One region of the Promicromonospora sp. NPDC052451 genome, then DNA from elsewhere that is predicted to be linked to it. Evidence: riboswitches for the same ligand, from Rfam matches in the RefSeq annotation. Region 1 holds a riboswitch; each other region holds the start of a gene.

Region 1 (10,325 bases):
GACAAGGTCAAGCCCATCGGCAAGATGCCGCGCCTGGCGCGCGTCGAGGTGCACTTCGGGCCGCCGATCGACCCGTCCCGCCAGATCGCAGCCGGCACCAAGCCCGCGCAGGCCCGGCGCGAGCTGACGGAACAGGTCATGCAGTCGATCCAGGCGATGAGCGGCCAGGAGCGCGCGGACTGAGCTGCCACGTGGCTCCCGAATGCGTCCGGCCCGCGGGTCACCTGGGTGACCCGCGGGCCTGACACGTGCGGGGTCAGAGGCGGGTGATCCGGATCGCGTCCGCGACCACGTATGCCGTGCCCTGGGTCCAGCGGCTGACGGCGACGACCGTGCGGGTGCCCGCCGTCATCGCGTAGGTGCCGAGCGAGAGCCAGGCGCCGCCGCCCGTGGACTGGTCCACGCGGACGGTCGAGGACCCGGTGCCGGTGTAGACGATGAACGGCGTCGACGTGTTGTACCCGGCGATACCGGGGAACCAGGCCTCGACCCGGTAGGAGCCGTTCGACGGGATGGTCGCCGAGAACGTCGCGAGGTCGCTCACCTCGGCCGGCGTCGCATAGCGGTAGTCGGCGCCGTACCGCTCGCCCGAGAACGAGGACGTGAGCCACGAGGAGCCCGCGGAGAAGCCCGCGGACGTGTTGTCGACGATCACGGACCAGCTCGTGCCGGACAGCGCCGCGGCCACCTCGGAACGGAGCTGCGGCAGCATCGAGTAGAGGACGTCCCCCGGGCAGGCCGTGGCCGTGTAGTCCCGGTGCCCGTAGATCTGGGTGGGCGCGATCCCGTACTGGTCGCAGATGTACGCGCACAGCTCCACCAGTCGACTCCAGAGCTGCGCGGGCGGCGTCGCGCTGGTGTAGGTGCCCTGGTTCTCGATGCCGATCGCCTGACTGTTCTGGCCGGGGGCGTGCGCACCCACCACCATGCCGCTGCCGTTCTGCAGCCGGGACAGCGAGCCGTGCCGGCCCTCCATCACGTACCCGCCGCGGCTCACCGTGAGGTGCTGCCCGGTGTCCACCCAGCCGTTGGCGAAGTGCCACTGCTGGATGTCCCGCGCGATCTGGTACCCGGCGGCCTGCGAGTAGTCGGTGACGTTGGCCGATGCGGTGTGGTGGATCAGGATCTTGTTCGGGTTGGTCGAGACGGTGTCGATGGTGCCCCGGGCCGCCGCCGCGCCCCAGGTGGCGCAGCTCGCGATGGTCGGCGCGGCGACCTCGACACCCGCCAGTGCTCCTGCGGGCGCGTCGGCCGGGGCGTCGGGGTCGGGCGCCAGGGACGGCGGGGCGTCGCCGGACCGGACGGCCGCCGCCCCGCCGGACAGGGGCGCCGCGGCGGCCGGGGCGGCTGCGGCCACGGTCGCGCCCGCGGCGCCGATGCCGAGCACGACGGCGCCGCGCAGCAGGTCACGCCGGTCGAGTGCGGCGTGGTCGTGGTCATGGTGATCGGTGGAGCTGGGGACGTGGTCGTGCACGGGTTGCCTCCACGGGTCGGTCGCGCTGGAACGTGCCGATTTCATCCGTAGTATCGGCCGACCGCACAGCTCCCCGATACATCACATCCGGTACATCAGCGCACGCTATAGGCCGCGCGCCGACCGGGCGCCGGGAGCACGCCGGTGTGGAGGGGACCGGCGTGTCCCGGCGCCCGGGTCGGGGCTCTCAGGACTCGATCGTCTGGTGGCTCTCGGACGAACCCTGGCCGATGGGCGTCGAGCCCGCCGCGTGCGCCACCTCGATCTTGCGGGGCTTCGCGTCCTCGCTCACGGGGATCGTCAGGGAGAGCACGCCGTCGGCGTACGAGGCCGAGATCCTGTCGAGCGCGAGACCGCGGCCGACCGTGAGCTGCCGGGCGAACGTGCCCGTGGACCGCTCGCGCACCAGCCACTGCGCGTCGGCGTCGGACCGCTGGGTGCGTTCGGCCCGCACGGTGAGGGTGCGGTCCTCGACCGAGACGTCGATGGTGCCGGGGTCGACGCCGGGCAGATCCATCGACAGGACGTAGTGGTCACCCGTGCGGAAGAGGTCCATCGGCATGGCGCCGGACTGTCGGGCGTTGCTCGCGAACGAGCTGAACAGCCGGTCCATCTCCTGGAACGGGTCCCAGTAGGTAGCCATCGCGCACCACCTCCTACGACGATGCGGCCCTGGCCCTTCCAGGGCCGCGCGATCGGCGACGGCCTGGACCGCCGCCTGGCTACAGCCCAATTCTGGCACTCTCACCCCGAGAGTGCCAAGCCCTGTCCGGTCGTGTCGCGGCGACCGGAACGGCGGGTCGCACGGCGCCCTCAGGCGGCAGCGCGGCCCGTCAGTCCGACGCGGTCCAGCAGGTCCAGGGCCGGGCGGTGCTTGTTGAAGGTGTACACGTGCAGGCCCGGCGCCCCGGCGTCGAGCACCTCGCGCGCGAGCGCCGCCGAGTAGCGCACGCCGTGCTCGTGCTGGGCCTCGGCATCGACGGAGCCGTCCGGTGCCGTGAGCCGGTCGAGGTCCCGCAGCAGGCCCGACGGCGCGGCCACGCCCGTGAGCTCCTCGACGCGGCGCAGCCGGCGCGCCTCCGTGGTGGGCAGCAGACCGGCCAGGATCGGGATGGTGACGCCGGCCGCGCGGGCCGCGTCGACGAACCCGGTGTAGGAGTCGGCGCGGTAGAAGAACTGGGTGATCGCGAAGCTCGCACCCGCCTCCTGCTTCTCCAGGAGCCGCCGCACCTCCTGCTCGCGCGTGGTGCCCGCACCCGGGTTGCCGTCCGGGAACGTCGCCACGGCGATCGCGAGCGGGCGGGCGGCCGAGCGCAGCGCGGCGCTGGCGTCCGCGGCGCAGCGGCGCTCGTCGACCTGGCGCAGCAGCCGGACCAGGTCGACGCTGGACCGCACGCCGTCCGACGGCGGCACCCAGTCGGGCTCGTCGCGCGGCGGGTCGCCGCGCAGGGCCAGGAACGAGCGGACCCCGGCCTCGAGGAACTCCTCGATCACCTCGGAGACGTCCTCCCGGGACGCGCCCACGCAGGTCAGGTGGGCCACCGGCAGCACAGGCGTACCCCGCAGCAGCGTGGCGAGCACCTCGCGCGACGTCGCCCGGTCGCCCCCGCCCGCACCGTACGTGACGGACACGAAGTCCGGCCGCGCGCCCACCAGCCGCTCGGCCGTCTCCCAGAAGTTCGGGGCCGCTTCCGGCCGGCGCGGCGGCATCAGCTCGAACGAGACGGTGGGGCGGTGCGTGGGTACCTCGGCGACCATGGCTGCTCCATCGAACCTGGCGTGAGCACCTTGCCTCCCTCGCACCGCGGCGGGTCGGCAGGTTGCTGCGGTGTCAGGGAGCCAGGACTCTCGACCGCTCTGGATGGGGTTCGCTACCATGCTAAGCGGTCGTCCAGCAATGGGACAGAATTCGTCCGACGGGCGAGACGGCCCGGTCCACCCCGCGTGGACCGGGCCGCCCGCTACTTCACGGAACCGGCCACCAGGCCGCCCACCAGGCGCTTCTCGATGATCATGAACAGGATCACCACGGGCACGATCGCCACGACGGAGACGCCGAACACGTAGTGCCACGACGTCTCGTACTGACCCACGAACTTGGTCAGCGCCACGGACAGCGGCTGGTTGCCCGCCGTGGTGAGCAGCACGAGCGAGGCCGCGAACTCGTTCCAGGACGCGACGAACGTGAACACCACGGCCGTCACGATCCCCGGCCAGACGAGCGGCAGGTTGATCCTGGTCAGCACGGCGAAGGTGCCCGCGCCGTCGAGCTGCGCCGCCTCGTCCACCTCCTTCGGGATGCCCGCGAAGAAGCTGTGCATGATCCAGACGGCGAACGACAGGTTGAACGCCGCGTTCACCAGGATCATGGCGGCCCAGGTGTCGAGGATCCCCCACGTGATGAACTGCCGGAACAGGCCCGACGTCAGCACCGCGGGCTGCACCATCTGGGTCACGATCACGAGGAACAGGAACACGAGCCGCCCGGGGAAGCGGAACCGCGCCGTGTAGTAGGACGCGGGCAGTGCCACCGCGAGCACCAGCAGCGTGGCGCACAACGAGATCACCAGGGTGGAGATCAGGTTCTGCAGCAGCGGCGTCTCGGGCGTCGACCACATCGTGGCGTAGTTCTCCCAGTGCCACTCCGTGGGGAAGTAGGTCGGGTCGACCGACCGGATCTCCGCCTTGGTCTTCACCGAGCCGAAGAACATGATGAGGTACGGCAGCAGGAACACCGTCAGCACCACGAGCCCGGCCAGCATCCGCAGCAGCAACGACCCGAGCGGCACCTGGTCGGCGGTGTACTTGCGCACCCGCCGCCCTCCGGACGGCGGCGGGGTGGCCGCACGCCGTGTCGTGGCCGTCTCCGTGAGCGCCGCCATCAGACCTCCTCCAGCGGGCGCACGACCCGCACGTAGACGGCCACGATGCCGATGACCACGAGGAACGCGATGACGGACAGCGCGCTCGCCAGGTCGATCTGCCGCTGGTTCTGCATGTACTTGAAGATCATGGTCATCACGGTGTCGGCGTCGTACCCGGGGATGGACCCGGTCATGACGCGCAGGATGGGCAGCGAGTTGAACACGTTGATGATGTTGATCAGCACCGCCACGGAGATCGCGCCCCGCAGCTGCGGCAGTACCACGCTGAAGTAGGTGCGCAGCCCGCCGGCGCCGTCGATCCGCGCGGCCTCGACGGTCTCGCCGGGCACCGTCTGCAGGCCGGCCAGGATCGTGTACGTCGTGAACGGCAGCGACACGAACACCGCCACCGCCATGGCCCACGCGAAGGCCGTGCCCGGGTGCCGGGTCCAGCCGTAGCCCTCCGGCGTGCTGATCAGCCCCACGTCCACGAGGAACGAGTTGATGATGCCGAAGTACGGCTCGAGCCCGTAGTGCACCACCAGCGTGGTCATGACCACGCTGGAGGCCCACGGCACGATGACGGCCATGCGCACCAGCCGGCGGCCCGGGAACGCCTTGTTCAGCAGGGCCGCGATCGCCAGCGACCCGAGCAGGGTGAACGCGACGACCACCACCACCCACACCACGGTGCGCCCGAGGATCGGCCAGAAGTACTGGAAGCCGACCACGGTCGCGAAGTTGCCGAGGCCCACTCCGCCGCCGTCGACACCGCTCTGGCTGATGTCACGGGTCGAGTTCCAGAACATCAGGCCCACCGGGAACAGGACCACGGCCGCGATGAGTGCGACCGCGGGCCCGATCCACGGCAGGGCCTTCACGAGGTCCTTCACGACAGTCTTCCGATCAGCCCGCGTCGACCTGCGCCTGGATCTCGGCCAGGACGTCCTTGGCGGACTTGGTGCTGTCGAGCTGGCCGAAGAGCGCCTTGAACGCGGAGTCCGCGGCGTTCCAGTCGGGGTTGGTGGTCGGGTAGAACTGCGCGTCGGGCAGCACCTCGAGGAATGGCGCGAGCGCCTCCTCGTCGGCGAGCTCCTCCGAGCCGGACACCGTGGTGGGCAGGAAGCCCTCGGCCTGGACCCACGGCACGTAGACGTCGGCGGTGTAGAAGTAGTCGAAGAAGGCGGTGATGGCCTCCTGCTTGTCGCCGTCGTTCTGGAACGCCATGAGGTGGTCCGCCACGCCCAGCGTGAACGGCGAGCCGTCCTCGGTGGGGATGGGGTGGATCGAGTACTCCAGGTCCGGGTTGTCGGACTCGATCTGCCCGACGCTCGGCGGCAGGCCCACCTGCATGCCGATCTTGCCCTGCACGAAGATGTCGAACAGCGGGCTGCGGTCGGTCGCACCGGCGTCGGCCTGCGTGGCGCCCTCGTCGATCATCGTCTTGACGAACTCGGCGCCCGGGAGGTTCTCGGGCGTGTCGATCGTGATCTGCTCGGCGTCGCCGAACGAGCCGCCGCCGCCCCACAGCCAGACGGCCGCCTCGGCCTGGGCCTCCTCGGAACCGAGCGGCATGCCGTAGCCGGCCACACCGCCCCCGAGCTCGGAGACCTTCTTGGCCGACTCGAGCAGCTCGTCCCAGGTGGTCGGCACCTCGGCGCCGGCCTCCTCCAGGAGCGCATCGTTGACGAAGAGCGCACGGGCCGACGCGATGAACGGCAGACCGTACGTGGTGCCGCCGACCTGTGCGTTCTCGAGGAACGTGGGCTGGAAGTCGGCGTAGGTCTCCTCGGAGGTGACCTCCTCGACCGGGTACAGCAGCTCGTCCTCGGCGAAGCCCGCGAAGGGGCCGCCGTTGTAGATGTCGGGTGCGTCGCCGCCCTGGATCTTGGTGGCGATGACGGACTCGAGGTTGTCCCAGGACTCCACCTGGAGGTTGACCTTGATGTCCGGGTTCTCTTCCTCGAACCCGGCGATCACGTCGTTCCAGAGGCCCTGGGTGGCGTCGGAGTAGCTGGGGACGAGCAGGTCGAGCGTCGTTGCACCGCCGCTCTCCTCCCCGGACGACCCGCCGAATCCACAGGCTGTGAGTCCCGTTGCCGTGGCCAGCGTGATCGCCATGATCCCGCCGAGCCTCTTGTACTGGGCCATGACCTTCCCTCTCCTTCGTGGTGGTGCAGGTCACGTTTTCACTAGGCCGCGTAATCTGTCAATGGTTCTAACAAACCTGTGACCTCCGGGTGACACACCGGTCATCAAGCCGTCGCGGGGCGCACCGCGGGCAGCGAAAAGGGCCGCAGCACGCGGCTGCGGCCCCTTCGACGACGCCCGCCCGACGACGACGACGCCGATCCGGTCAGCAGCCGCACCCTCCACCGCTGCGGCCCTGGAGGATCACGCCGTACCGCGGGACCGTCCAGGCGTTGCCCGCGTACCGCAGCTGCCAGGCCCCCTCCCGTGCCGGCACCACCGTCGAGATGTTCCCGCCCGGACCCGCGGTGAGCGTGCGCACGAACACCGGCTCGCGCTCGTCCTCGAAGACGCCGTCCGGGTCGCGGTAGAGCCGCACCGTGGTGTTCCGCACCGGGCTCCACGAGAGGTCCCCGTCGCCGCTGATGCGCAGCCACTGGAACTGCCCCGTGATCCGCGAAGGCCGCCCGTCCGTGGCCTTGGGGTTGGTGATCTCACCCTGGAAGCGCACGTCGCGCCGGACCGAGATCTTCTTCGCCCGGTCGACCTCGACGTGGTGCAGCACGAGCTTCCCGTCGGGCCGCTCGACGGCCGCCGTGTACTCGATTCCGACGGCGTAGAAGCCGGGGGTGACGCGGTTGGGCAGACGGATCTTCGCGAACCGGTCGCCGTCGGCGTCGAGGGTGACCGGGTAGCGGCGCACGTGCGTGGCGCCGACGCCCTGGAGCGTCACCTCGCCGTCGAACGACCGCAGCTCGCCGCCGGTCCAGCGCAGGTCGAGCTCGTACCAGAACGTGACGGGCTCGATCCTGTCGGTGGCCGCGTTGCCGGTGATCGTTGCTCCGGCGGCGGTCATCCGGGTCGTGACGACCGTGCCGTCGCGTTCGCTCGCATCGACGAGCGGCAGCGCCGCCTGGGCGGCAGGGGCGACCACGAGGGCCGTGACGAGCAGCACGACCGCGGCGGCCAACGCCGTCAGGCCCTGGCGCCACGTGGTGGGGTGGTACTGAGACATCTCGGTTCTCCCGTCCGTCGAGGGAGCCTGTCCCGGCGAGCAATCACTCGCCGTCAGGCCTCACCACCCGGTACGGACGGGAGAACCGGAACGTTGAGGCTCAGCGCTCCGTGGCGCCGATCATCGGCAGCCCGAACGAGAGCCCGACGGCCAGGATGCCGCCCACGAACAGATACGGCGACGACGCCGAGTCACCGATCGAACCGACGGCCATCAGCGCGAACCCACCCAGGAACAGGGCGAAGCACGCCACGAACCGCACCACCAGCGTCGCCGTGGGCTCCTGCTTCTGCCTGCGGGCCACCTCGAAGTTGCTCATGAGGGCAAATCTACCGTCCGGCCCGCGGGACGGTGACGGCCAGCCCGCCCGCGCGCCCGTTGACCGTGACCCGCACGGTGGCCTCGCCGGAGCGCAGCGCCGTCACCTCGTGGGTGGCGGGGTCGAGGGCGAGCACCGCACCGCGCGGGCACTCCCGCAGGGCGGCCCGGCCCCGCTCGTCCGTGACGCACACACCCTCGCCGCCCCAGGTCGCGGAGACCGGCCATGCGACCGGCACCTCGCGCGTCCCGTCCTGCAGCACGACGGCGCCGACCGCCCCCGACTCACCGACCCCGAGCGACCGCGGTCCGGTGACGGTGACGTTCTCGGCGCGTGTGCTGACCTCCCACTCCAGCCACGGATCCCGGGAGCCGGACGCCGTGCCCTGCGCCGGGCGGACGCCCAGCATCGACCACCCGGTGAAGCCACCGTCGGCCGGCGTACTGGCCGGGCTCTTGCCCGAGTTGCCGTTCACCAGGTACTGCACGCCGTCCTCGGTGCTCGCGTGGAACACGCCCACGTGGGAGCCGACCGAGGCGATCGACTTGCCGGACGTCGCCTCGAAGTCCTCGAACCAGCCGCGCAGCGTGTCCGCCTCCAGCCGGTCGGTGAGCCGGCTCGCCTTCGTGGGCAGCGGGTCGTCGAGCGGGTGGTGGGCGAACACCAGCACCCCGGTGACGGCGCGGTCGGCCGCGGCGTCGTCGAGGGCCTCGCGCAGCATCCGGACCTGCGCGAAGTCGGTGCCCAGCCGCCCCGAGGACGAGTCGAGCATGACGAGCCGCGTCGTGCCGCCGCGCCGGCCGGGCGCGGGCACGTCGAGCACACGGGTCCGCTCGCCGAACTCCGCCTCGAAGTTGGCGATCGAGCCGCCCATCACCTCGTGGTTGCCGGGCAGGTAGTACCAGGGGAAGTCCGCGTCCGCGAGCTCCTCGGTGAGCACGCGCCGGGCGAGGCCGAAGTCCTCGGGCGAGGCCTCGTCCACCAGGTCGCCGTTGATGACCAGGAGGTCAGGTTCGGCCGCGACGATCTCGGACAGTGCGTCCCGCGCCCCCGCCACCGCACCCGATCCCGGGTCGCGCGCGACGAACTGGGCGTCCGACATGACCGCCACCCGCAGCGGCGCGTCGTCGGTCGCACCGTCGGCCACGACGACCGGGTCCTCGACGCGCGGCACCTCGGGCGCGTCCACGGCGGGCGGCACCTGGGCCGCGATCGTCGAGAGCGTCAGCGCGCCCGCGTACTGCTCGCCCGCCGTGGTCTCCAGGGCACGGACCCGCTGCAACCGCAGCGGGAAGGCGACGCCCTCGGGCACGGGGAAGGTGACCTGCCGCCAGCCGGTCCAGGTGACCTCAGGGCCGTCGAGCTGCGTCACCACGCCGTCGCCCTGCCGCACCTGGAGCCGCAGCCAGGCGCCGTTCCCGTCGCCGTCCACCCACAGGGTCACGGCCCGCGGCGCGCCGGGCAGCTCACGCCCGCCCGCCGCGGCCTCCGGCAGCACGGCGTACTGACCACGCGTGGCCGTGGACCGCGTGAAGTCGTAGGTCAGGCGCAGGCCGGCCGCGCCGTCGTACCCGGCCGCGGCGGCAACCGAACCGCCCGGGGCGCGGTCGTGCGCCGACGTCCAGGCGGCCGCGTCGGCGAAGTCCGCGACCACGTCCTCCTCCAGGCTCACGGTCACCGCGACCTCGGTCGTGAAGGTCTCGCCGTCACGCCCGCGGACGGACAGCTCGAAGGTCGTGGCGCCCACGTCCGCGAGCGCCCGCACGGTGAAGGAGCCGTCGGCGGCGGGGACGAGCTCCGCCACCGGCTCGCGGGTCGCGCGCACTCCGGCGATCCGGGGCTCACCCGGCTCGACCGCGGTGACCCTGACATCGCGGGCCTCGACCGGCGCGGAGAAGCCCTGCGCGTCGTACCCGGTGAGCACCAGGGGTACGGTCGCGTCGCCGTTCTCCAGCCCGATCACCGGGGTGTCCACCCCGGTCCGGACCAGGTCGCCGAGCACCTCGATCTCCGTGCTGCCGGTGGCGAGGCCCCAGCGGCTCAGGGATGCGGCGGTCACGACCGCGGTACCGGGCCGACGTGCCGTGACGACACCGTCGCGCACCGACGCCGCCGACCCTCGGGCACGCCACGACGACGGCTCGGTGGCGACCGGCGCCATGACGTCGTCGTACCCCTTGCCGGTGAGGGTGCGGTGCAGGCCCGGGAAGACACGACCGGCGTCGGCGGCCGGGACGGTGGTGCGCACGTCGTAGGCCGCGACGCGGCCGGAGCCGGCGGGTACGAACAGGCCCAGGCCGTTCGCGTCGGCGCGCTCGTAGCCGTCGGACGGGCTGTTCAGGATGGTGGTGCCCGTGTCGCCGGGGAACCGCGCGACCATCTCGGTCGAGCCGCCGCCGTCGAGGTTGATCGCGTCGTCGGCACCGAGCTGGGCCATGAGCTCGCCCAGGTCGTAGAGGTCGA
Region 2 (10,325 bases), on a different contig from region 1:
GCGGTCGCCAGCCGGAACGAGCGCACCGACCAGTCGAGATACGCAGGGTGTGCGGCCGTGCGCAGCGGCAGCAGCTCGCGCAGCGCGGGCTCGTCCACCTGCACGACGCCGATGCCCGCCGCCTCCAGGTCGGTCACCTCGTCGCGCAGGGCGAGCGCGACCTGGTCGGCGGTGTCGCCCAGCGGCAGGTCGTCGCGCACGAAGGACCAGGCCAGGATCGTGACCGGTCCCGTGAGCATGCCCTTGACCGGCTTGTCGGTGAGCGAGGCCGCGTACGCCGTCCACTCGACCGTCAGCGGCGCGGGCCGGGACACGTCGCCCCACAGGATCGGCGGCCGCACGCAGCGCGAACCGTAGGACTGCACCCAGCCGTGCACCGTGGTCGCGAAGCCGTCGAGCTGCTCGGCGAAGTACTGCACCATGTCGTTGCGCTCGGGCTCGCCGTGCACCAGCACGTCCAGCCCCAGCTCCTCCTGGAGCGCGACCGTGCTCGCGATCTCGGCGCGCATCGCGGCCGTGTAGTCGGCGTCGGACAGCTCGCCGCGCACCCACGCGGCGCGCGTGGTGCGGATCTCGGCCGTCTGCGGGAACGAGCCGATGGTGGTGGTCGGCAGCGGCGGCAGGCCGAGGGCGGCCTGCTGGGCCTCCGCGCGCTCCGCGTACGGTGCGCGCTCGACGTCGGCCGCGCTCAGCGCGGCGGCCCGCTCCCGCACCGCGGGGACGACGACGCCGGGCGCCGCCGCGCGGGTGCGCACCGCGGCCGTGGAGGCGGCGAGCTGGTCGGCCACGGCCGCGCGTCCGTCGGTCAGCGCCGTCGCCAGGGTCGCGACCTCGGCGACCTTCTGGTCGGCGAACGCGAGCCACGACGCCAGGCCGGCGTCCAGCCGGGGCTCGTCCGCGACGTCGTGCGGCACGTGCAGCAGCGACGTGGAGGTGCCCACGGCCAGGGCGCCCGCGCCCGGACCCGTGCCCGGCGCCGTCAGACCCTCCAGGACGGCCAGGCGGGCGCCGAGGTCGGCACGCCAGATGTTGTGCCCGTCGATCACGCCCGCGACCAGGGTCTTCGTCTCCAGCCCGGGCACCGGGCCCGTGGGCACCGCGCCGCGGACCAGGTCGATCGCGACGGCCTCGACGTCGGTGCCGGCCAGCAGCGCCAGACCGTCGCCCGCCTCGGAACGCAGGTCGCCGTAGGGCGCCGTGACCAGGATCGCGGGTCGCTCGGCGGCACCGTCCGCCGCCGGCGCGGGGGAGAGGTCCGTGGCCAGGCGGGCGTAGGCGCGGCGCACGGCGTCGGCCACCTCGTCGAAGGGCACGCCCAGCAGGTCCGTGACCAGGGCCGGCTCGTCGAGCTGCACCCAGGGCGCCCCCGCCGCGGCCAGCGCGCGCAGCACGCCGGCGTAGGCGGCCACGACGTCGTCCAGCCGGTCCAGCGGGCGGAAGCCCTCGGGGGCGCCGTCGGCCGGCTTGCTGAGCAGGAGGAAGGTCACCGGCCCCACGAGCACGGGCCGGGTGACGACCGCGGGTCCGCCGTCGGCCGGGTGCGCCGCCTCGGTGAACTCGCGCACCACGCGGTCGTCGACGAACCCGATCGGGGTGTCCGGGCCGATCTCGGGCACCAGGTAGTGGTAGTTCGTGTCGAACCACTTGGTCATCTCGAGCGGCGCCGCGTCCCCCGCGCCGCGCGCCACGGTGAAGTAGGCGTCCAGCGGGAGGCGGCCCTCGGGCGTGGTGAGCCCCGCGAACCGCTCGGGGACCGCGCCCAGCAGGGCGACGACGTCGAGCACCTGGTCGTAGGAGGAGAACGAGCCGGGGACGGCGGCGCCGTCGGCGCCCAGGCCCAGGTCGGCGAGGTGCCGCACGGTGGCCAGCCGCAGGTCGTGCGTGGTGGCCTCCAGGTCGTCCGCGGTGGTGCGGCCGGCCCAGAAGGACTCGACCGCGCGCTTGAGCTCGCGGCGTCGGCCGATGCGCGGGTAGCCCAGGACGGTGGCGTTCGGGAAGTGCGGGTTCTTGACTGCCATGCGTATCAGCTCCATCGGACCTGGCGTTAGCACCTTGCCCCGAGATGGGCGCCTCGGAGGTAGGTTGCTGCGGTGTCGTGGAGCCAGGACTCTCGACCGCTCTGGATGATTGACCTGGATCGTAAGCATGACCGGGATGTGGTCGGAAAACCGTCCACGCTTCAAGACGGCGGCGTTCGTGCTGGTCATCGCGTCGCGGCCGCCTAGCGCACGGCGGCGGTCCCGGCAAGCCGGCCGCCATCAGGAACCTGATGGCGGCGATGTGCCGGACGGGCCGGCTGCGGCGGACGCTGACGTTCTCGTCCGTACGCCGGCGCGACCGCCGGCGCACCCGCACAGAAGGTCACCCACCCATGCCGAAGATCCTGATGGTCCTGTCCGCCGCGAGCACCCTGCGTCTGGCCGACGGCACCGCCCACCCCACGGGCTACTGGGCCGAGGAGGTCGCGGCGTCGCACCGCGTGCTGACGGCCGCCGGCGCACACGTCGACATCGCCACGCCCGGCGGTGTCCGACCCACCGTCGACGCGATCAGCCTTGACGAGCGCGGCGGCGTCGGCCCGTCCGACGCCGCCCGGCACCGCGCCTACCTCGACGCCATCGCCGACCGGCTCGCGCACCCGCTCGTGCTCGCGGACGTGCACGCCGCCGACTACGACGCGATCTACGTCCCCGGCGGCCACGCCCCCATGGCCGACCTGGCCTACGACGCCGGCCTCGGGCGCCTGCTGCGCACCGCGGACCAGCGCGGCGCGGTCGTCGCCGCGCTGTGCCACGGCGTCGCCGCGCTGCTCAGCGCGCAGACCCCGGACGGCACCTTCGCGTGGGCCGGGCGGAAGCTCACCGCGTTCACCGACGAGGAGGAGCGGCAGGGCGGCCTCGGCGACGGTGCGCCCTACCTCGTGGAGTCGCGCCTGCGCGAGCGTGGCGCGCTGGTGCGGACCGGGGCGCCCTGGTCGAGCACCGTCGTGCGCGACGGCAACCTGGTGACCGGCCAGAACCCGCAGTCCAGCGCCGCCACGGCCGAGGCGGTCCTCGCCGCCCTCGCGGAACGCTGACCGGCGGCTAGCCTGTGGTCGAGACGGGACCGGTCCCGTCCGGCGTACGCCGGACGTCAGCGGCGGAGGTGGTGCGGATGCCGGGACTCGACCTGCTGGCCACCTTCCTGGAGGTCTACCGCACCGGGTCGCTGTCGGCGGCGGCCGAGCGGCTGGGCGTGAGTCAGCCCGCCGTCTCCGGCCAGGTCGCCCGGCTGGAGGAACGGCTCGGCGGCCCCCTCTTCGTGCGCTCCGGCCGCGGTGCCCGGCCCACCGAGCGGGCCGTGGCGCTCGCCGCCCGGGTGGGTGTGCACGTGGACGGGCTGCGGTCCGCGCTCGGTACCGGGGACCAGGGGCCGGGCATCGGCGGTCTCGTCCGGATCGGCGGGGCGGCCGAGCTGATGTCCGAGCGGGTGCTCCCCGCCCTCGCGCCGCTCGTCGCCCGCGGGCTCCAGGTCCGGGCGACGCTCGGCCTGGGCGACGACCTGCTGGCCGCTCTGGCCGAGGGGCGCCTGGACCTGGTCGTCTCCTCGGTGCGGCCCCGGGACGCGGCGGTCCGGGCGATGCCGCTGGTGGACGAGGAGTTCCTGCTCGTCGGGCCGGCGTCGCTCGCCCACACCGTGGACCAGGTGCGGCTCGCCGCGGACCCGGTGTCGGCCCTGGCACACCTGCCGCTGGTCGCCTACGCGGAGGACCTTCCGATCGTGCGGCGGTACTGGCGCAGCGAGTTCGGTCGCCGGCCACCGAACGCGACGTCGCTCGTCGTGCCCGACCTGCGGGCCGTGCTCGCCGCGGTGGCCGCCGGGGCGGGGGCCTCGGTACTGCCGCGCTACCTGGCCGCGCCGGCCCTGGAGGCGGGACGCGTGGTGCTGCTGCACGAACCCCAGGCGGCGCCGCTGAACACGCTGTACCTGGCCGTGGCGCGGGACGCGCCGCCCGACCCGGCCCGCGCGGCGGTCGTGGACCGGCTGGGCGAGGTGGCCAGGCGGTGGACCTCGCTGTAGAGCGGACTGACCATGCGTCTGCTGCCAGGACGGGGTGAATCCTGGCAGCAGACGCATGGTCTCGATCCGCGAGGGCGTGGTGGTCAGGGGTGGGGGTGGTTGCGGTTCCTGGTCGGGTTCAGCGTGGCGGGTCCCGGGGTGCCAGGGGTGGGGGTGGCGGAGGACTGGGCTGCGGCCCTGGGCGTTGCGGAACCGAGCCTCGCCGAGCCGAGCGCGACCGCACAGGCGGCCAGCGCCGCGCTGACCGCCAGGGGTCCCACGAGGCCCAGCGGTGCGATGGCGGTGCCGCCCAGCACGGGGCCGGCGAGCGCCCCGAGGTTCAGTGCGACCGTCGAGTACGCGCCGCCCATCGTGGGGGCGTCGTGGGCCGCCGCCATGCCGCGGGCGATCAGTGTGCCGCCGACGGCGAAGGACAGCGCCCCCTGGACCGGCGCGAGCACCCACGCCGCGACCGGGGACGCGGCGAGCGCCGTCCACGTGACCCACCCCGCGAGCAGGGCGGGTCCGGCCACGCCGAGCAGCAGCCTGCCGTGCGTGCCGGCGAACCGGCCGGCCACCCCGATCCCGGCGAAGGCGCCGAGGCCGAAGAGGGCGAGCACGGCGGGCACCAGCGCGGAGGCGAGTCCGGCGCCGTCCGTGACGACCACCGCGAGGTAGGTGAAGGCGCAGAAGGTCGCGCCGTTGACCAGCACGCCGAGCGCGAGGACCCGCAGCAGGCCGGGGGAGCGCAGCGCACGGAGCTCGGCCCGCAGGTCCGGTCGGGCGTGCGGCGTGCGGTCGCTCCGGCCCGGCGTCCGGGCGGCGACGGGTACCAGGGCCGCCGCCGACACCCCCGCGATGGCCCACAGCGCCGAGCGCCAGCCCCACACCTCGCCGAGCAGCGCGCCCGCGGGGACGCCGGCGACCAGGGCGAGCGTCGTGCCGCCGAGGATCACCGACAGGGCCCTGGCCTGCCGCTCGGCCGGGACGACGCGGGGCACGGTCGACAGCGCCACGGCGAGGAACCCGGCGTTGGCCACGGCGGCGACGCACCGGGTGGCGAGCAGCACGCCGAAGCTCTCGGTCAGGGCGCCCGCGACGTGGGCGCCGACGAAGACGAGCAGGCAGGCGGTCAGGGTCCACCGGGGCGGCAGGCGGCGCCCGACGGCGGCCGTGAGCGGGGCGCCGACGACCATGCCGACGGCGAACCCCGAGGTGAGGTATCCGGCCTGGGCGACGGGGACGCCGAGGTCGGCGCTGATGCCGGGGACCAGCCCGGCGAGGACGAACTCCGAGGTGCCCTGCGCGAAGACCGCGACAGCGAGCACGTACAGCAGTGATGGCACGAAGACTCCGAAGGATGAGGAAACGGGTAGGCCTGGTCGGCACTACGGGCCCTTCGGGCGCGCGCGAGTCCGCTCGGGAAGAAGGAGCGGTGCGGCGAGGGCTGGCCTCGCCGGTCTCTGCTGGGGCGTCTCGGGCTACCGGAGTACCGGCAGCCCTGACCTGGACGCTTCGGGAGACCTCATGCGGCGAACCTAGCACGCACGGGCAGCGGGCGGTGCCACGCGGTCTCGCGGTCGAGCTGTCCCGTGCTGCGGAACAGGAGCACCTGGTGGGCGTCGGGCAGGGCGGCCGCGAGGGCGTCCGTGGTGGTGCGCTCGAAGCCGAGCCGCTGCCAGAAGCCGCCCGAGCGGCGGGAGAACAACCAGGCCTGGCGGGCGCCGGCGTCTGCGGCCCGGTCCAGGGCGAAGCGGGCCAGGCGCAGCCCGCTGCCGGTGCCGCGCAGGTCGGGGCGGACGGCGACGCTGCGGACCAGTGCGTGCTCGCCGTCCGTGCCCAGCTCGAAGCCCGTGCTGGCGCGCACCGCCCCGGCGTCGTCGCGGTCGAGCCAGAGCCGCACGGCCGGCTCGGCGAGGGCCGCGACGGTGAGGTCGGCGGCGCGCAGGAAGGCGGCGAGGTCGTCGAGGTCGTCCGGGGTCGCGGGATGGAGCACACCGGGATCCTAGCCAGTCGAGGGCCGGGCGAGGGCAGCCGAGGGCAGCCGGGATTCGAGCAGGATCAGGCAAGGATGCGCGAGGAACGCCGTCGCCGTCGGGCCCCGGGATCGCCTTGACTGGTGGACGAGCCGGGGCGACGCCCCGCGGGCTCGGAGCCGGCCTCGGCCGGCAGCATCGGACAACTCGTGAGAGGGCAGCACATGCAGATCACCATCGTCGTCGGGGCCAGCTCGGGCATCGGGCGGGCGACCGCGGTCCGTGCCGCGCAGGGCGGTGCGGGCGTCGTCGTCACCTACAACTCGAACGCAGAGGGCGCCCGGGAGACCGTGCGGCTCGTCGAGGAGGTCGGCGGTACCGCCGTGGCGCTCCCGCTGGACGTGGGGGACAGTGCGACGTTCGGCGCGTTCCGCGCCGCCGTCGTGGAGGCCGTGGCCGCCACCTGGGGCGAGCGGCAGGTCACGGGCCTCGTGAACAACGCCGGATTCGGCGGCGGCACCCCGTTCGCGCAGCTGTCCGAGGAGCTGCTCGACCGCACCTACCGCGTGCTGTTCAAGGGGCCCTACCTGCTGACGCAGACCCTGCTGCCGCTGATCGCCGACGGCGGCGCGATCGTGAACACCGCGAGCAGCTCCGCGGGCACGGCGGGGCTCTCGGAGGGGTACTCGGCCTACGGGTCGATGAAGGGTGCCGTGGTGGTCCTGAGCCGGTACCTCGCCAAGGAGCTCAGCGGTCGCGGCATCCGGGTGAACTCCGTGTCGCCCGGGCCGACACGCACCCGGCTCGGCGGGGACGCGTTCGAGAAGTACCCCGAGGTGATCCCGCCGCTCGTGGAGCGCACCGCGCTGGGCCGTCTGGGCGAGCCGGACGACGTCGGTGCCGTCATCGCGTTCCTGCTGTCCGACGCCGCGCGCTGGGTCACCGCGCAGGACATCGAGGTGTCGGGCGGGTTCAACCTGTAGCCACCGGTCCGCGCCCTGGGACGCACGTTCCAAAACGTCCCAGTATCGGTAAAGATAGGGCATATCGCCTATCACCAGGGGAATATCGTGACCGCGACCGCCTCCGGGGCCACTGCAGCACTGTCCCGCGAGCCGGGCTCCATGCCCGCGCTTGTCGCCTGCGACGTCACCGGGACGCTGGCCAGACCCGGCCGGCCGCCCCGGGCGGCCGTGCTCGACGCGGTCGCCGCGGTGCGGGCGGCGGGCCACCACGTGGTGGTCGCGACGGGCCGCTCGCTGGTCGGGGCGGTGCAGGTGGCCCGGCAGCTCGGCGTCCGCGACGGGTGGGTGGTCGCGGCGAACGGCGCGGTCCGGGCCCGGCTGCACCCGGACGGCTTCACCGTGGCGGAGGTCGTGACGCTGGACGCGGAGGCCGTGTGCCGGCTGGTGGCCCGGACCCGCCCGGACCTGCGGATCGCCGCCGAGGTGGTGGGCACCGGGTACCGGGTCACCGACCGGTTCCCGGCCCGGCAGCTGGCCGGGTACGAGGAGGTCGTCGACGACCCCGCAGGGTTGTGGGCGCGGCCCACGCCCCGGCTGGTCGTGCACGGGCAGTGGGCGCAGCGGCTGGTGCCCGCGCTGCGGGCGGCCGGGGTCACGGCCCATCCCGTCCGGGTCGACTGGGTGGACGTCACGGCGCCGGACGTGAGCAAGGCCACCGCGCTGGAGCAGGTGCGCGAGGCGCTCGGGGTGGCCCCGGGCCGGACCTTCGCGGTCGGCGACGGCGAGAACGACCTGGAGATGCTCGCGTGGGCGGGCACGTCCATCGCCATGGGGCAGGCGCCCGAGACCGTGCGGGCTGCGGCCGACCGGGTGGTGGGCACGGTCGAGGAGGACGGCGCGGCGGCCGCGCTGCACGAGGTGCTCCTGCGGCGCTGAGCGTCTAGCGACCCGCTGAGGGGACGCCGTAGCGGGCGGCCGTCGTCGTCACCGCCTCCTCGACCGCGTGCTCGACCTGGGCCCGGGTCGGGTTCCAGCCGGTCACCATGAGACGCGGCCAGAACACGTAGTTGCCGATCATGCCCAGGAAGTTCGCCGCGGCCAGGAGCGTGTCGTCCACGCGGGCGGTGCCCGCGTCGTGCTCGGCCCGGAGGTAGTCCTGCACCTGGCGGAAGAACGGCATCTTGCCGGTCTCGAACTGGGTGTCCGCGATCTGCGGGAAGCGCGGCATCTCCGCGATCACCATGCGGTAGAGGCCCACCATCTCGGGCCGCGACATGAGTGCGGCGTACCGCAGGCCGTACACGCGCAGGCCGTGGGCGAGGTCGCCGGTCCCGGGTGCGGCGCGGTCCTGATCCGCCGCGCTCCACTGCCGGGTCACGACCGCCTCGAACAGGCTGGCCTTGGTGGGGAACTGCTTGAACAGGGTGGCCCGGGACACGTCCGCGTCCTGCGCCACCCGCGCCAGCGACGTCCCCGCGTAGCCGTGGGCCATGAACAGGCGGGTCGCGGCGTCGATGATCGCGGCGTGCTTCTGCTCCGCGAGCTGCTGGTGGTACGCGCCCGTCCCTGTCGCCATGCACCCATCATGCCCGAAGCGGCGAGGTGAGTCACTTGACTCACAACCACCCGCCGGCGTAGCGTCGAGCGAGTTGCGAGTCGAACGACTCGGAACTTGACGAGAGGACGTGCCGTGCGGCGGTTCGAGAACAGGACGGTGCTGGTCACCGGTGCGGGTGGCGGCATGGGCGTGAGCCACGTGCGCGCCTTCCACGGGGAGGGGGCCGCCGTCGTCATCGGCGACCGGAACCCCGAGCGGGGCGCGCGGCTGGCCGCGGAGCTGGGGGAGCGGGCCCTGTCGGTCACGCTGGACGTGCGCGACGAGGAGCAGTGGGCGGCGGCCGTGGCGGCCGCCGAGGAGCGCTTCGGCCCGGTGTCGGTGCTCGTCAACAACGCCGGCGTGGCACAGGCCGCCGCCACGGTCGAGCACACGGAGCCGGCCGACTGGCGGCGCCTGCTGGAGGTCAACCTGACGGGGCAGTACCTCGGCATCCGCGCCGTGACCCCGTCGATGCGGCGGGGCGGCGGAGGCGCCGTCGTGAACATCGCCTCGACGATGGGCAACACCGCCACGCCGTACTTCGCCGCCTACACGGCGAGCAAGTGGGCGCTGCGCGGCCTGACCCGTACCGCGGCCCTGGAGCTCGGCCGTGACGGCATCCGGGTCAACTCCGTGCACCCCGGCGCCGTGGCCACGGCGTTCATCACGGAGCCCGCCGCGCCCGGGGCGGCGCCGATCGCCGACGCCTACACGCCCGAGCCGTTCGCCGTGCCGCGCGTGGGCGAGCCCGGCGACGTCACGCGGCTGACGCTGTTCGTGGCGTCGGACGACGCGGCGTACGCCACCGGCTCGGAGTTCGTGGTCGACGGCGGCCTGCTGCTCGGCCCGGCCCTGAAGTACGCGCCCGCGCCCGGCGAGGAGGCGGCCTGATGGACGAGGCGGTGCGGCGCGCCATCGAGATCACGCCCGCGGCCACGACCCGGCAGCGGATCGTCGACGTCACGACCACCGGGCGGCGTACCGGCCTGCCCCGGCGGATCGAGATCTTCTTCTACCACGTGGCCGGGCGCACCTACCTGTGCAGCGGCACGGTCGACCGGCCGAGCTGGTACGTGAACCTGGTCGCCGAACCGGCACTCACGTTCCACCTCAAGCACGGCGTGCGGGCGGACCTGCCCGCCACGGCCCGGCCGGTCACCGAGGACGCGGAGCGCCGCAGGGTGCTGGCCCACATCGTCGCCGACCTCAACCAGCCCGCCAACCCGGGCCATCTGGACCAGCCCGTGGACCTGGAGGACTGGGTGCGCCGGTGCCGTCTGGTGGAGGTGACGTTCGCCGACGGTCCCGGGGCGTGACGCCAGGCACGGCGCCCGGCGGCTCGCCGCGCCCCCGGCGCGGACCTGGGTCAGGATGTCCGCATGGCGCACGCTCCCTCGCACGGTACGCCCGGTCCTGCCACGCCCCGGACCACGTTCTTCCTGGTCATGATCCTGGTCTCGGCCCTGCTCGCGACGCTGGCGGGCCTGTGGCTGCTCTGGCCCGACGCGGCCGACGTGCCCGACCGCGTGCCGGCCAGGGCCGAGGGCACCTCGTTCGTGGACGTGACGGTGTCCGGTCCGGCGGACCCGGTCACCGGGAGCATCCCCGTGGAGCTGGCGGACGGCTCGGACTCGCACCTCCAGTCGCCAGGCCCGTCCGTTCCGCTCGCCGAGGGCGACCGGATCACCGCCGTCGACATCTCCGGGGTGGCCCAGCCCGGCGTCGACCCCCTGGTGTTCCTCGACTTCC
Region 3 (10,325 bases), on a different contig from region 1:
CACGCGGGACGGCATTCCGCGACCGGACGGTGCCGTGCCGGACGGTGCCGTACCGGACGTGCCGGTGGCGTGCCCCGCGTCGTCCCGCCCGGTGCTGCGGGCGTGCACCTGCCGGGTGGCGAAGCCCGTCATGGTGCCGCGCTCGGTTCGGCGGCGTCGGTCGCGGGCAGGCCCGCCTTCTTCCAGGCGGGAAAGCCGCCGTCGACGTGCGAGACGTCGGTGTAGCCGCGCGCGGCCAGCGCCTCGGCGACCGGGCCGGATCCGTCCACCGAGCCGCACACGATCACGACGGGCGTGTCGAGGGTGATGGCCGGGTTGTCCGACGGACCGAACAGGGCGTCGAGGTTGTTCCGGTCCGCGAGCGTCGCCCCCGGGATCTCGCCCGCCGACGCCCGGCCGGCGGCCGAGCGGACGTCGATCAGCAGGGCGCCGCGGGCAACCTTGGCGCCCGCGGCGTCGGGGGCCTGGAGCTCGGGTGTGGCCTTCTCGATCGACGCGGACGTGGTCGGCTCGGACGTGGTCATGGTGGTCTCCTCAGGTCGTTCGTACGGTGCGGTGGGCAGTTCGTACGGTGCTCAGGCGCTCAGCAGCCGCCCGGTGCGCAGCTCGCGGGCGACCGTCGCCGCGTCGGGCAGCCGGAGCGCGCCGCGCAGTGTCGTCCCGGTCCGCTCGGTGCGGAACAGGCCCGCGTGCTGGAGCGCGGGCACCAGGTGGTCGGTGATGGTGTCGAGGTCCGAGCTGAGCGAGGAGGGCCGCAGCAGGAACCCGTCGACGGCGCCGACCGTCGCCCAGTCGGCGATCAGGGTGGCCAGCTCGTCCGGGGTGTCGGCGACCACGAGCCCGTCGCCCATGGGGGCGGTGCCCTCCAGCGCCTCCACGAGCTCCAGCCGCGCGCGGGCTCCGGCCCGCTCCGTGGAGAGCACGACGTACACCTCGGCGAGCACCCGCACGTCCTCGGGGTCGCGTCCGGCGGACAGGGCCGAGTCGCGCACGAGGCGGCGCAGCCGCACCGCGTGCCCGGCGTCCGTCACCGCGATCCGGGCGACGTCGGCGGTGCGGCCGGCCAGCGCCGCGCTCGCCTCGGAGCGCACGCGCACCACGACGGGCGGGGGCGTCCGGGGCGGCGGGGTGCCGCCGTCGGCGGGACGGCCGCGGACGGCGAACCGGATGCCGTCGTGGTCCACGCGGAACCGGCCCTCGGCGTCGAGCTCGACCGCTCCCGCCCCGCTGCCGGGACGGCCGGTCCACACCTGGGTCACGGCCTGGATGCCGAGCTCGACCCGCGTGGCCCAGGCCTCGTCGGGCTCGGGGAGCGTGACCTGGCGTACGGCCTGCCAGCCGGCCCGGCCGCCGCTGGCGCGGTCGATGCTGCTCAGGGCGACGGCGGCGTGGGCCGCCTCCACGTGCACCGTGTCGACGGCGGCGATCAGGCCGATGCCGTCGGTGACCCGCGCGGCGCGGGCCGCGGCGACGGCCGTGTCGAGGCGGCCGGTGACCTGGCTGCGCCCCGGGTGGAGCAGGAAGCCCTCGTCGAGGCTGACGAAGTCGAGCAGGCCGCGGTCGGCGGTCCGCACCAGGTGCAGGAACCGCTCGCCGTCGAACGGGCGCGGCGCGACCGGGCCACGTGCCCGGTGCGCACCGGGGCGGGCGCCGGCGGAGGTGAGGTCCACGCCGAGCACGACGGGACGGGGCGAGAGGGCGGTGGACAGGGACGTGGGCTGCGGCGGGTACGGCACGGCGGGGCTCCGTTCGGGCTGCGGCGCGGCGGCACCCGGGCAGGCCCCCGCCGTCGTGCCAGGTGCACGACGGTGCCTGGGGTCGCCCGGGAGCGTGGCTGCCGGGAGGCAGGAGTGAGACGTCCGGTCAGGAACGTGAGGGCCTGGTGCGGCCGGGGCTCGGCATTCGGCGCCGAGAGCGGGCGGCGGACCGGTGGCGGCCGGTCAGCACGTCGGGCACTGTCGCGACAGGGACGTCGCGATCAGGCCGTCACTGTCGGGTTCAGCGACAGGAACAGCGGCAACACATGCCCTCGTGCGGGGCGGCACCAGCCCGCGTGCAGACGTTCCGGGACGGCAGGGACACGTGGACGGCGGGGGCAGCGCTCCGGGTCATCGTCGTTCTCCTCACCTGCTCGCCCATCGGCGAGCGACGCGTGTTGTCACCGCCGGCGGCGGTGGACCTGGTCCTCACCCGGGGCACCCACCCGCGCGGGGGGTTGCCGTCCGACCAGCCGGGGCTTCGCGTCGGAACTCATGACCTGTCGAGATTTTCTATACCTTTCCGGTCGGATAAGTACGGTAGATCTCGATGCCTAGAAGATACGAATGGAACCCATAGAAGTCAACGATCCTTTCCCGGATCTCACATGCCGGGACCTCCCCGATGCGCCCACGCCACGCAGAGTGCGCTTCTACCCAGTCATCAGGCCCGGAAACCGATGGGTTTCCGGGCCTGATGACTGGGTAGAAGCGCACTTTTGCGCCCGCCTCCGCCGCCCCCGGAGCGTCAGCTCGTCAGCAGCTCGATCTGGGTGACCAGGCCGCCGTCGGCCGGTTCCAGCCGGAGTCCCGTCAGCGGCACGGGCTCGTCGAGCACGAACGGGCGCAGCTGGCCCGGCCACCGCCACCGCTCCCCCGAGCGCTCGTCCAGCACGCGCCCGTCCTCGGCCACCAGACGCCAGCCCGACGGCGGCGCCCCCGCGTCCCCGGGCCCGGACGTCACCGTGTACCCCCGCAGCACAGCACCCTGGGGCAGGTCCCCGGACGGCTGCCACACGAGCGTCCCCGCCACGTCGACGGCCGTCGTGAGGTCCCCGTCGGTCAGCCCCGGGAGCGGGCGGCCGGCGGACGACCACCCGCCCTCGGCGCGCTCCCAGGGCCGGTCGGCGGCCGCCGGCGCCACCTGCGCACCCCAGCGGGCCGGCGTCCCGGACAGGCTGAACCGCAGCGTCGCTCCCCCGGTCAGGTCGGCGTGCTCCACCGACGGCGCGGTGACCTCCCGGGTCGTACCTGCGCCGTCGGACAGGTCCAGGCCGGCCACGTACCAGCGGCCGGCCGCGCCCGGTGCCTCGACCACGAGGTCGCCGTCGGGCCGGTGCACCACCGCCCGCTCGAAGAGCGGCGAGCCCACGGCCCAGCGCGACGAGCCGATCTCCAGCGGGTACAGCCCCAGGGCGGACAGGACGTACCAGGCCGACATCTCCCCGTTGTCCTCGTCGCCGTGGTAGCCCTGGCCGATCTCGCTGCCCGTCCACAGCCGCGCCAGGATCTCCCGCACGGTCTCCTGGGTGCGGTCCGGGCGGCCAGCGAAGAGCCACACGTACGGGATGTGGTGGGAGACCTGGTTGGACTGGCCGAGCTGGCCCAGCCGCACGTCACGCGCCTCGACCATCTCGTGGATCACCGACCCGTAGGAGCCGGGCTTGTCCGCCCGCTCCGGCGTGGCGAAGAAGCGCTCCAGCAGAGCCTCCAGCCCGGCGGGGCCGCCGTGCAGGGCCGCCAGTCCCGGGCCGTCGTGCACCGGGTGGAACAGGAAGTTCCAGGCGTCGGACTCGGTGTAGTCGCCGCCCCACTCGTCGGGGTCGAACGGGCCCGGCGCGAACGCCCCGTCCCGGCCGCGGCCCCGGAAGAAGCCCGTGTCCGGGTCGAACAGGTGCACGTACCCCAGGGAGCTCTGGTGCAGGTAGGCGGCCTCGTCGCGCAGCGCGCGGCGGCGCTCGTCCGGGGTGCCGGGGGCGTCCGCGAGCGCCCGTGCCATCCGCGCCAGGCCCGCGTCGTTGATGTAGCCCTCCAGCCCCCAGGAGACCGACTCGTCCACGTCCCGGGGCACCCAGCCGCGGGTGAGCGCGAAGGCCTGGCCCTTGCGGCCCACCCCCGGCAGGGTCGGCAGGGCGGTCGCGTTGCGCAGCCCGGCGTCGTAGGTGTCCAGCGGGTCGGGCAGGTCGACGCCGCGCAGGTGCAGGTCGGCGAACGCGACGTCGGACGACGTGCCGGTCATGAGGTCGGCGTAGCCCGGGGACGACCACCGGGCCACCCAGCCACCCTCGCGGTACTGCTGCACGAAACCGTCCGCGAGCCGCGCGGCGATCTCCGGGTAGAGCAGGGCGTAGGCGGGCCAGCAGGTGCGGTAGGTGTCCCAGAAGCCGTGGTTGACGAACATCTCGCCGGGGCGCACGGGCGCACCGTCGAGCACGGGCGAGGCGTGCACGGGCTCGCCGTCCGCCCCCACCTCCGTGTAGGAGGACGGGTAGAGGTTCAGGCGGTAGAGGTTTGAGTAGAGCGTGACCTGCTGCTCCTCGGTGGCGCCCTCGACGTCGAGCACGCCGAGCCGCTCCTCCCACAGGGCCCTGGTCGCCTCGGCGACCTCGTCGAAGGTGCCGGACACCTCGCGCTCCAGCGCCAGCCAGGCGAGCTCCTCGCTGATGTACGACGTCGCCACACGCACGTCGACGGTCCGGCCCGCCTCGTCGCCCGGCCGGGTCGCGGGGTCCAGCGCGACGGTCGCGTAGGTGGCGTACGGGCGCCCGCGCGCCGGGCCGCTGCGCAGCACCGGCCGCGAGATCCGCCCGACGACGTGCATCCGGGAGCGCCCCACGGACAGCGTGCTGCCGTGGTCGCTCCAGCCGGTGAACGTGCCGTCGTCGTGCACGGTGATCTCGACGGGGGCGCCGTCGGCTCCCGCGTCGCTGACGGCGTCGACCACGAGGTGGCCGGTGGCGGCGCCGGGCGGGAACGTGAACCGCAGCAGGCCGCCGTGGTCGGACGCCGCGACGGCCACGCGGGCGCCGCCGTCCAGGTCGACGGCGTACCGGTGGGGGCGGGCGGTCTCGGCGTCGTGGGAGAAGGCGAGGGCGCGGGCGGCGAGGCCGGCGTCGGGCACGTCGGTCGTGCCGTCGTCGTCCGTCCGGGCCGGGACCAGGTGGAACGCGAGCTGGTCCCGGTCACCCATCCACGGGCTCGGCTCGTGCGAGATGCCGATGCCCTGCAGGCGGGGCCGGTTGTCCGGGCCGTTGTGCGCGGCCCAGGAGTACAGCCACCGTTCCGTGGCGGCGTCCGTGAGCGGCACCCACATCGTGAAGCCGTTGGGCACCGCGGCCGCCGGCACGTTGTTGCCGCGCGAGTAGGCGCCCGAGGAGTGCGTGCCCCGGCGGGTGTCCACCAGGTCGGTGCGACCGGTGACGGTGCGCTCGGGCCGCGGTGCGACGCTCACCTCGTCCAGCCACACCTCGGTGCGCCCGCCGTCCGGCGGTGCGGTGACCAGGGCCGCGGCGCGCACGCGGCGACCGGCCAGGTGTTCCGCCGCGGCGTCCAGGTCGACGCGCACCACGTTCCAGTGGTCGGGCACCAGGATCCGGGCCTCCCCCTGTCCCGTGGCGGACGCCGGCATGCCGTGCTGGTCGGTCAGGCCACGCCCGGCGTCGGTCGCCCCGAGCCAGGTGCCGTCGTCGAGCCGGAGGTCGACGGCCACGTGGGTGGAACGGTAGGTGAGCTCGTCGTCGAGCACGGGCAGGACCGCCCAGCGCAGGACCAGGCCCGGTGCGAGGGGCACGTCGAGGTCGTCGACCACGACCGTGCGGCCGGGGCCCTCGTGGCTGACCAGCCGTGCGTGCTCGCTGGTCAGCCCGGCGCCGGGGCGGCCCGCGGGGACGTGTGCGGGCCCGGTCATGCCACCACCCCCAGGGTCCGGGCGGGCTCGGTTGGCACGGTGACGGCCGCGAGCGCGGTCACGTCGGAGTCGTACACGATGGCGGTGGGCCTTTCGTCGTGGGCGACCAGCGCCCTGGTTGCTGCCGCGGCCTCGTCCTGCGCGAGGTCCGCCGGCACTGTCGTACGGGTGTCGTGCGGGTGAGCGCGCGGCGTCACGGGGCCGGCCGGCAGCCGCCCCGGGACACGATCGGAGAGCTCACTGGTCGGCGAGCAGCCTGTTGCACTCCTCGACCGCCGCGTCGAGGGCCTCCTGCGAGGACCTGTCGCCCGCGATCGCCGCCGCGAGCTGCTGGTTGATGATGGTGGTCATCGCCTCGTCGACCTCGACCGGCTGCAGCACCTGCGCGGTGGCGAGGTGGCTGAACGCGATCTGCTTCGCGACGTCCTGCGGGGTGTCGCCGCCCCCGGCCGGTGCGGCGTCCTCCTGCGAGGAGGCGGTGGACGGGAAGACGCCGGGCACCTGCTGGGCGAACGCCTCCTGGTTGGCCGCGCTGGTCAGGAACCGGGCCAGCGCGAGCGCCGTCAGCTGGTTGCGCGACTGGCTGGAGACCGACACGCCCTGCACGTACAGCGGAGTGGCCCCGATGGACGGCGACGCGGTGATCTTGCCCTCCAGCGCGGGGTTGTCCGCCAGCACGCTGTCGATGAAGTTGCCGCCGCCCGTGGACCAGGCCACCCTGCCCTCGGCGAAGAGCCGGCTGTTGCCGAGGTAGGCGTCGGTGAGCACGTCGTCGGGCAGCAGGCCCTCGGCGTACGCGTCGCGGTAGACGTCCAGGACGGCGGCCGCCTCAGGGGTGTTGAACGTGAGCTCGGTGCCGTCCGCGGAGAGCACCGGCACGCCCGCGGCGGCGAAGTCGCCCAGGCCGGGCTTGCGGCTCATCAGGTAGGCGCCGGTCGCCTCCTTCATGGTCCGGGCCTGGGCCACGAGCTCCTCGAGCGACGTGGGCGGCGCCGCGGGGTCGAGGCCGGCCGCCTCGAACATCTCGGTGTTCCAGTAGTTCACGTCGGTGGTCAGGTACCAGGGGTAGCCGAAGACGCCCTCCACGCCCCGGTACCGGTACGCGTCCACCGCGCCGGGCACATAGGTGTCCGCGAGGGTGTCGTCCAGGGCCGAGAGGTCCTCGATCAGGCCCTCGCGCGCCAGCGGCAGCGCGAAGTCGGGCGGCAGGTTCGTCACGTCCGGCAGCTCACCGGCCGCGGCCTGGGCGAGCACCTTCTCCGAGTAGCCGTCGCCCGGCTGGTCGAGCCACGTCACCTCGGTGCCGGGGTACGTCGCCTCGAAGTCGGCGATCACGCCTTCGACGTACGCGGTGTACTTCGGCGTGAGCGACCACGTCTGGAGCGTGACCGCACCCGTCACGTCGCCCGGGACGTCCACGACGGCGTCGTCCCGCCCGGTGGCGTCCTGCGGGGCGTCCGCTCCGCCGAGGGTGCAGCCGCCGACGGCGACCAGCACGGTCAGGGCGAGGCCCGCGGCCCCGGTCCTGGCTGAGTTCATCGCAGTTCCTTCCAGCAGAAGCCCCGTCGCGTCCTGAGGGATGCCGTCGCCACCGCGACGAGTGCGCTTCAGCGCGCCCAGAGTCCCGCCGGGCCGGACCGGTGTCAAGACGGGCGGGCGCCTGCCCCGGCACCGTGCCGGACGCACGGGTCACACGGGTGACCTGTGCGTCCGGCACGGCGCGCGGGTGTCCGGGCAGTCCCGCCCTACGCCCGCGTGAAGCGCAGGGTGCGCACCTCGAACGGGCCCAGGTCGACGGTGACGGCGCCGTCGGTCACCGGCACCACGGCGTCGGCCAGGTCGTCCTCGATGAGGCTGACCGCCCGCGCCCCGGCCACGGGGGCCGCGACCGTCACGGTGCCCGACGCGCGGCGGCCGAGCGCCTCGTAGACGCGCACCACGAGGTCGCCCGAGCGGTCGTCGGCGAGCTTGACCGCGGACAGCGTCACGCCACCTGCCACGGCGACCAGCGGTTCGACGGCGGACCCGCCGCGCAGCTCACGCGGCCGCGCGCCGAACGTCGCGCCCGCCTCGGTCGCGGCCGCCGTGTCGACGCCCACCACCAGGCCGTACCGGTGGGTCTGCACGCCCTGGTCCGTCTCCGGGTCGGGGAACCGCGGGGCGCGCAGCAGCGACAGACGCACGGTGGTCGTCACGTCCGGTGCGCCCGGGGCCGGGGCCACGCCGTCGTCGGACACCTCGCGGGTCACGTCGTAGCCGTACACGGAATCGTTGACCAGGCCGACGCCGAAGCCCGGCTCCTGCGCCAGCACCCACCGGTGCATGGAGGTCTCGAACTTGGCGGCCTCCCAGCTCGTGTTGGTGTGCGTGGCCCGCTGGTGGAAGCCGAACTGGGTCTCGGCCGCCACGTGCTCGGCGCGCACGTCGAGCGGGAACGCGACCTTGAGGAACTTCTCGGTCTCGTGCCAGTCGGTGGCCATCGTGACCTCCAGCGTCCGGGAGCCCGGCGCCAGCGTGAGCACCTGGTCCAGGCTGGACGCCGAGAACACCCGGTGCACCCGGACCACGGCCACGCCGTCCTCCACGGCGGCCGAGACCTTCTCGGCCTCGCGCAGGTCGGTCACCGAGTTGCGGTAGAACCGGTCCACGTCCCAGGCGTCCCACTTGTTGGGGAAGTCCTGGTGGAGCTGCAGCACGTTGGCGTCCCGGCCGGGTGCCACGGCGTCGCGCCCCGTGGCCAGGTCCACCGCCGAGGTCACGTGACCGGCGGCGTCCAGCGTGATCCGGACCAGGTCGTTGGCGAGCACGTACCCGCCGCCGTCGAGCTCCGCCAGGGTGCTCGCCGCCGCCGTCGGCGCCTGTGCGGGGCCCACGCCGAGGGCGGGTACGCCCGCCTGCGCGAACGCGGCCGGGTTGGCCCGCAGGGCCACGTCCCCCTCACCGACCAGGGCCCGCAGGGAACGCTCGATGATGTCCTGGGCGCCGGCGGTGACCGCCGCGTGCCGCTCCACGGCCTCGCGGTGCACCCAGGCCACGGACGTGCCCGGCAGGATGTCGTGGAACTGCATGAGCAGCACCTGCTGCCACAGCGCGTCCAGCTCCTCGTAGGGGTAGTCGGCCGCCGTCCGGGCCGACGCCGTCGCCGCCCACGCCTCGGCCTCGACCAGGAGCTGCTCGTTGCGGCGGTTGCCCTGCTTGGTCTTGTGCTGCGAGGTGAGCGTCGCGCGGTGCAGCTCCAGGTAGAGCTCGCCCACCCAGACAGCGCTGTCACCGTGCCTGGCAGCGTCGAGCTCCGTGCGCGCCCGCTCGAAGAACGCGTCGGGGTGCTCCCAGCGGACCTTCGCGCTGCCCTCGAGATCGGCCAGGCGCTGTGCCTTGCCCGTCATCTCGCGGGTGGTGCCGCCGCCGCCGTCGCCGTAGCCGACGGGTGCGATCGAACCCGTGGCGCGCCGCGCCTCACGGAACTGGCGGGTCGCCTTGCTGAGCTCCTCGCCCGAGAGCCGCGAGTTGTAGGTGTCCATGGGCGGGAAGTGCGTGAGCACGCGCGAGCCGTCGATGCCCTCCCACCAGAACGTGTGGTGCGGAAAGACGTTGACCTGGTTCCAGGAGATCTTCTGCGTGAAGAACCAGTCGAACCCGGCACGGCGGACGAGCTGCGGCAGGGCCGGCGAGTAGCCGAACGAGTCCGGCAGCCACACGCCGTGGGACCGCAGGCCGAACTCACGCTCGAAGAACCGCTGCCCCTGCGAGAACTGGCGCACCAGCGCCTCGCCCGAGGGCATCACGGTGTCGGACTCGACCCACATGCCGCCCAGCGGCAGGAACCGGCCCTTGGCCACGGCCTCCTTGACCCGCGCCCACACCTCGGGGCGGTGCTCCTTGACCCAGGCGTACTGCTGCGCCGACGACATGCCGTACACGAAGTCGTCCGTACGGTCGATCAGGTCGGCCATGGACGACGTCGTGCGCGCGACCTTGCGGATCGTCTCGCGCACCGGCCACAGCCAGGCCGAGTCGATGTGCGCGTGCCCGACGGCGGAGATCTCGTGGGCGCTGGCCTCCGCAGGGCTGGCCAGCACGTCCGCGAGCGCCGCACGGGCCGCCGCTGCCGTCTCACCGATGCGCTGCAGGTCGAGCACGTCCAGGGCGTCGTCGAGCGCCTGGAGCACGCGCATGCGGCGCGGGCCCGCGGGCAGCTCCGCCTGGAGCTCCAGGAGCACCTCGACGTCGAGGGCGAGCTCGTGCACCTCGGCCTCGAAGACCGCGAGGTCCAGGCGCCGCGTGGCGTACAGCGGGCGCCGGGACGACGTGCGGACGTCGCCCTCCTGGGTCTGGCGGAACATGTCGTGCCCGAGCAGCACCGGGTTGGAGGCCGCCTCCAGGAACAGCTCGACCCGTTCGCCGCCCGCCGCCGCGTCCGCCACGGGGACGTGCTGGTTGCGGGGGTTGATGGACTTCACCGTGGTGCCGTCGGGCCGGTAGACGAGCGCCTCGGCCTGGAAGCCGGGCATGCTGCTGTCGAAGCCGAGGTCGAGCACCGCCTCGACCGTACGGCCGGCCCACTCCTGGGGCACCGTGCCCGTGAGCCGGAACCAGGTCGTGCCCCAGGCCGGACCCCACGGCGTGCCGACCTCGTAGGGCTCCATCGCGAGGGCGAGCCC

The links. Region 1 has a riboswitch for S-adenosylmethionine ahead of ACIG47_RS01270 (methylenetetrahydrofolate reductase). Riboswitches for the same ligand answer to the same signal wherever they lie in the genome.
Region 2: another riboswitch for S-adenosylmethionine. It lies ahead of metE (5-methyltetrahydropteroyltriglutamate--homocysteine S-methyltransferase); the one in region 1 lies ahead of ACIG47_RS01270 (methylenetetrahydrofolate reductase).
Region 3: another riboswitch for S-adenosylmethionine. It lies ahead of ACIG47_RS18405 (LLM class flavin-dependent oxidoreductase); the one in region 1 lies ahead of ACIG47_RS01270 (methylenetetrahydrofolate reductase).

Annotation. Positions count from the first base shown of each region.
Region 1 covers NZ_JBIUAP010000001.1:286,766-297,090, reverse strand. Annotated here, with positions in the region: gene ACIG47_RS01285 (lysophospholipid acyltransferase family protein) at 1-183, shown strand, start outside; gene ACIG47_RS01280 (N-acetylmuramoyl-L-alanine amidase) at 257-1,474, opposite strand; gene ACIG47_RS01275 (Hsp20/alpha crystallin family protein) at 1,662-2,117, opposite strand; gene ACIG47_RS01270 (methylenetetrahydrofolate reductase) at 2,288-3,232, opposite strand; SAM riboswitch class I at 3,237-3,342, opposite strand; gene ACIG47_RS01265 (carbohydrate ABC transporter permease) at 3,436-4,356, opposite strand; gene ACIG47_RS01260 (carbohydrate ABC transporter permease) at 4,356-5,231, opposite strand; gene ACIG47_RS01255 (extracellular solute-binding protein) at 5,245-6,489, opposite strand; gene ACIG47_RS01250 (hypothetical protein) at 6,695-7,543, opposite strand; gene ACIG47_RS01245 (hypothetical protein) at 7,644-7,862, opposite strand; gene ACIG47_RS01240 (phosphodiester glycosidase family protein) at 7,873-10,325, opposite strand, start outside.
Region 2 covers NZ_JBIUAP010000020.1:59,166-69,490, reverse strand. Annotated here, with positions in the region: gene metE (5-methyltetrahydropteroyltriglutamate--homocysteine S-methyltransferase) at 1-2,018, opposite strand, end outside; SAM riboswitch class I at 2,027-2,130, opposite strand; gene ACIG47_RS25085 (type 1 glutamine amidotransferase domain-containing protein) at 2,372-3,076, shown strand; gene ACIG47_RS25080 (LysR family transcriptional regulator) at 3,154-4,059, shown strand; partial or broken gene ACIG47_RS25075 (Cmx/CmrA family chloramphenicol efflux MFS transporter) at 4,269-5,384, opposite strand; gene ACIG47_RS25070 (GNAT family N-acetyltransferase) at 5,564-6,034, opposite strand; gene ACIG47_RS25065 (SDR family NAD(P)-dependent oxidoreductase) at 6,239-6,997, shown strand; gene ACIG47_RS25060 (HAD family hydrolase) at 7,085-7,915, shown strand; gene ACIG47_RS25055 (TetR/AcrR family transcriptional regulator) at 7,920-8,555, opposite strand; gene ACIG47_RS25050 (SDR family NAD(P)-dependent oxidoreductase) at 8,652-9,467, shown strand; gene ACIG47_RS25045 (nitroreductase/quinone reductase family protein) at 9,467-9,892, shown strand; gene ACIG47_RS25040 (YibE/F family protein) at 9,956-10,325, shown strand, end outside.
Region 3 covers NZ_JBIUAP010000010.1:147,867-158,191, reverse strand. Annotated here, with positions in the region: gene ACIG47_RS18415 (O-acetylhomoserine aminocarboxypropyltransferase/cysteine synthase family protein) at 1-132, opposite strand, end outside; gene ACIG47_RS18410 (rhodanese-like domain-containing protein) at 129-524, opposite strand; gene ACIG47_RS18405 (LLM class flavin-dependent oxidoreductase) at 576-1,736, opposite strand; SAM riboswitch class IV at 2,148-2,258, opposite strand; gene ACIG47_RS18400 (GH92 family glycosyl hydrolase) at 2,506-5,664, opposite strand; gene ACIG47_RS18395 (hypothetical protein) at 5,661-5,822, opposite strand; gene ACIG47_RS18390 (ABC transporter substrate-binding protein) at 5,902-7,203, opposite strand; gene ACIG47_RS18385 (alpha-mannosidase) at 7,410-10,325, opposite strand, start outside.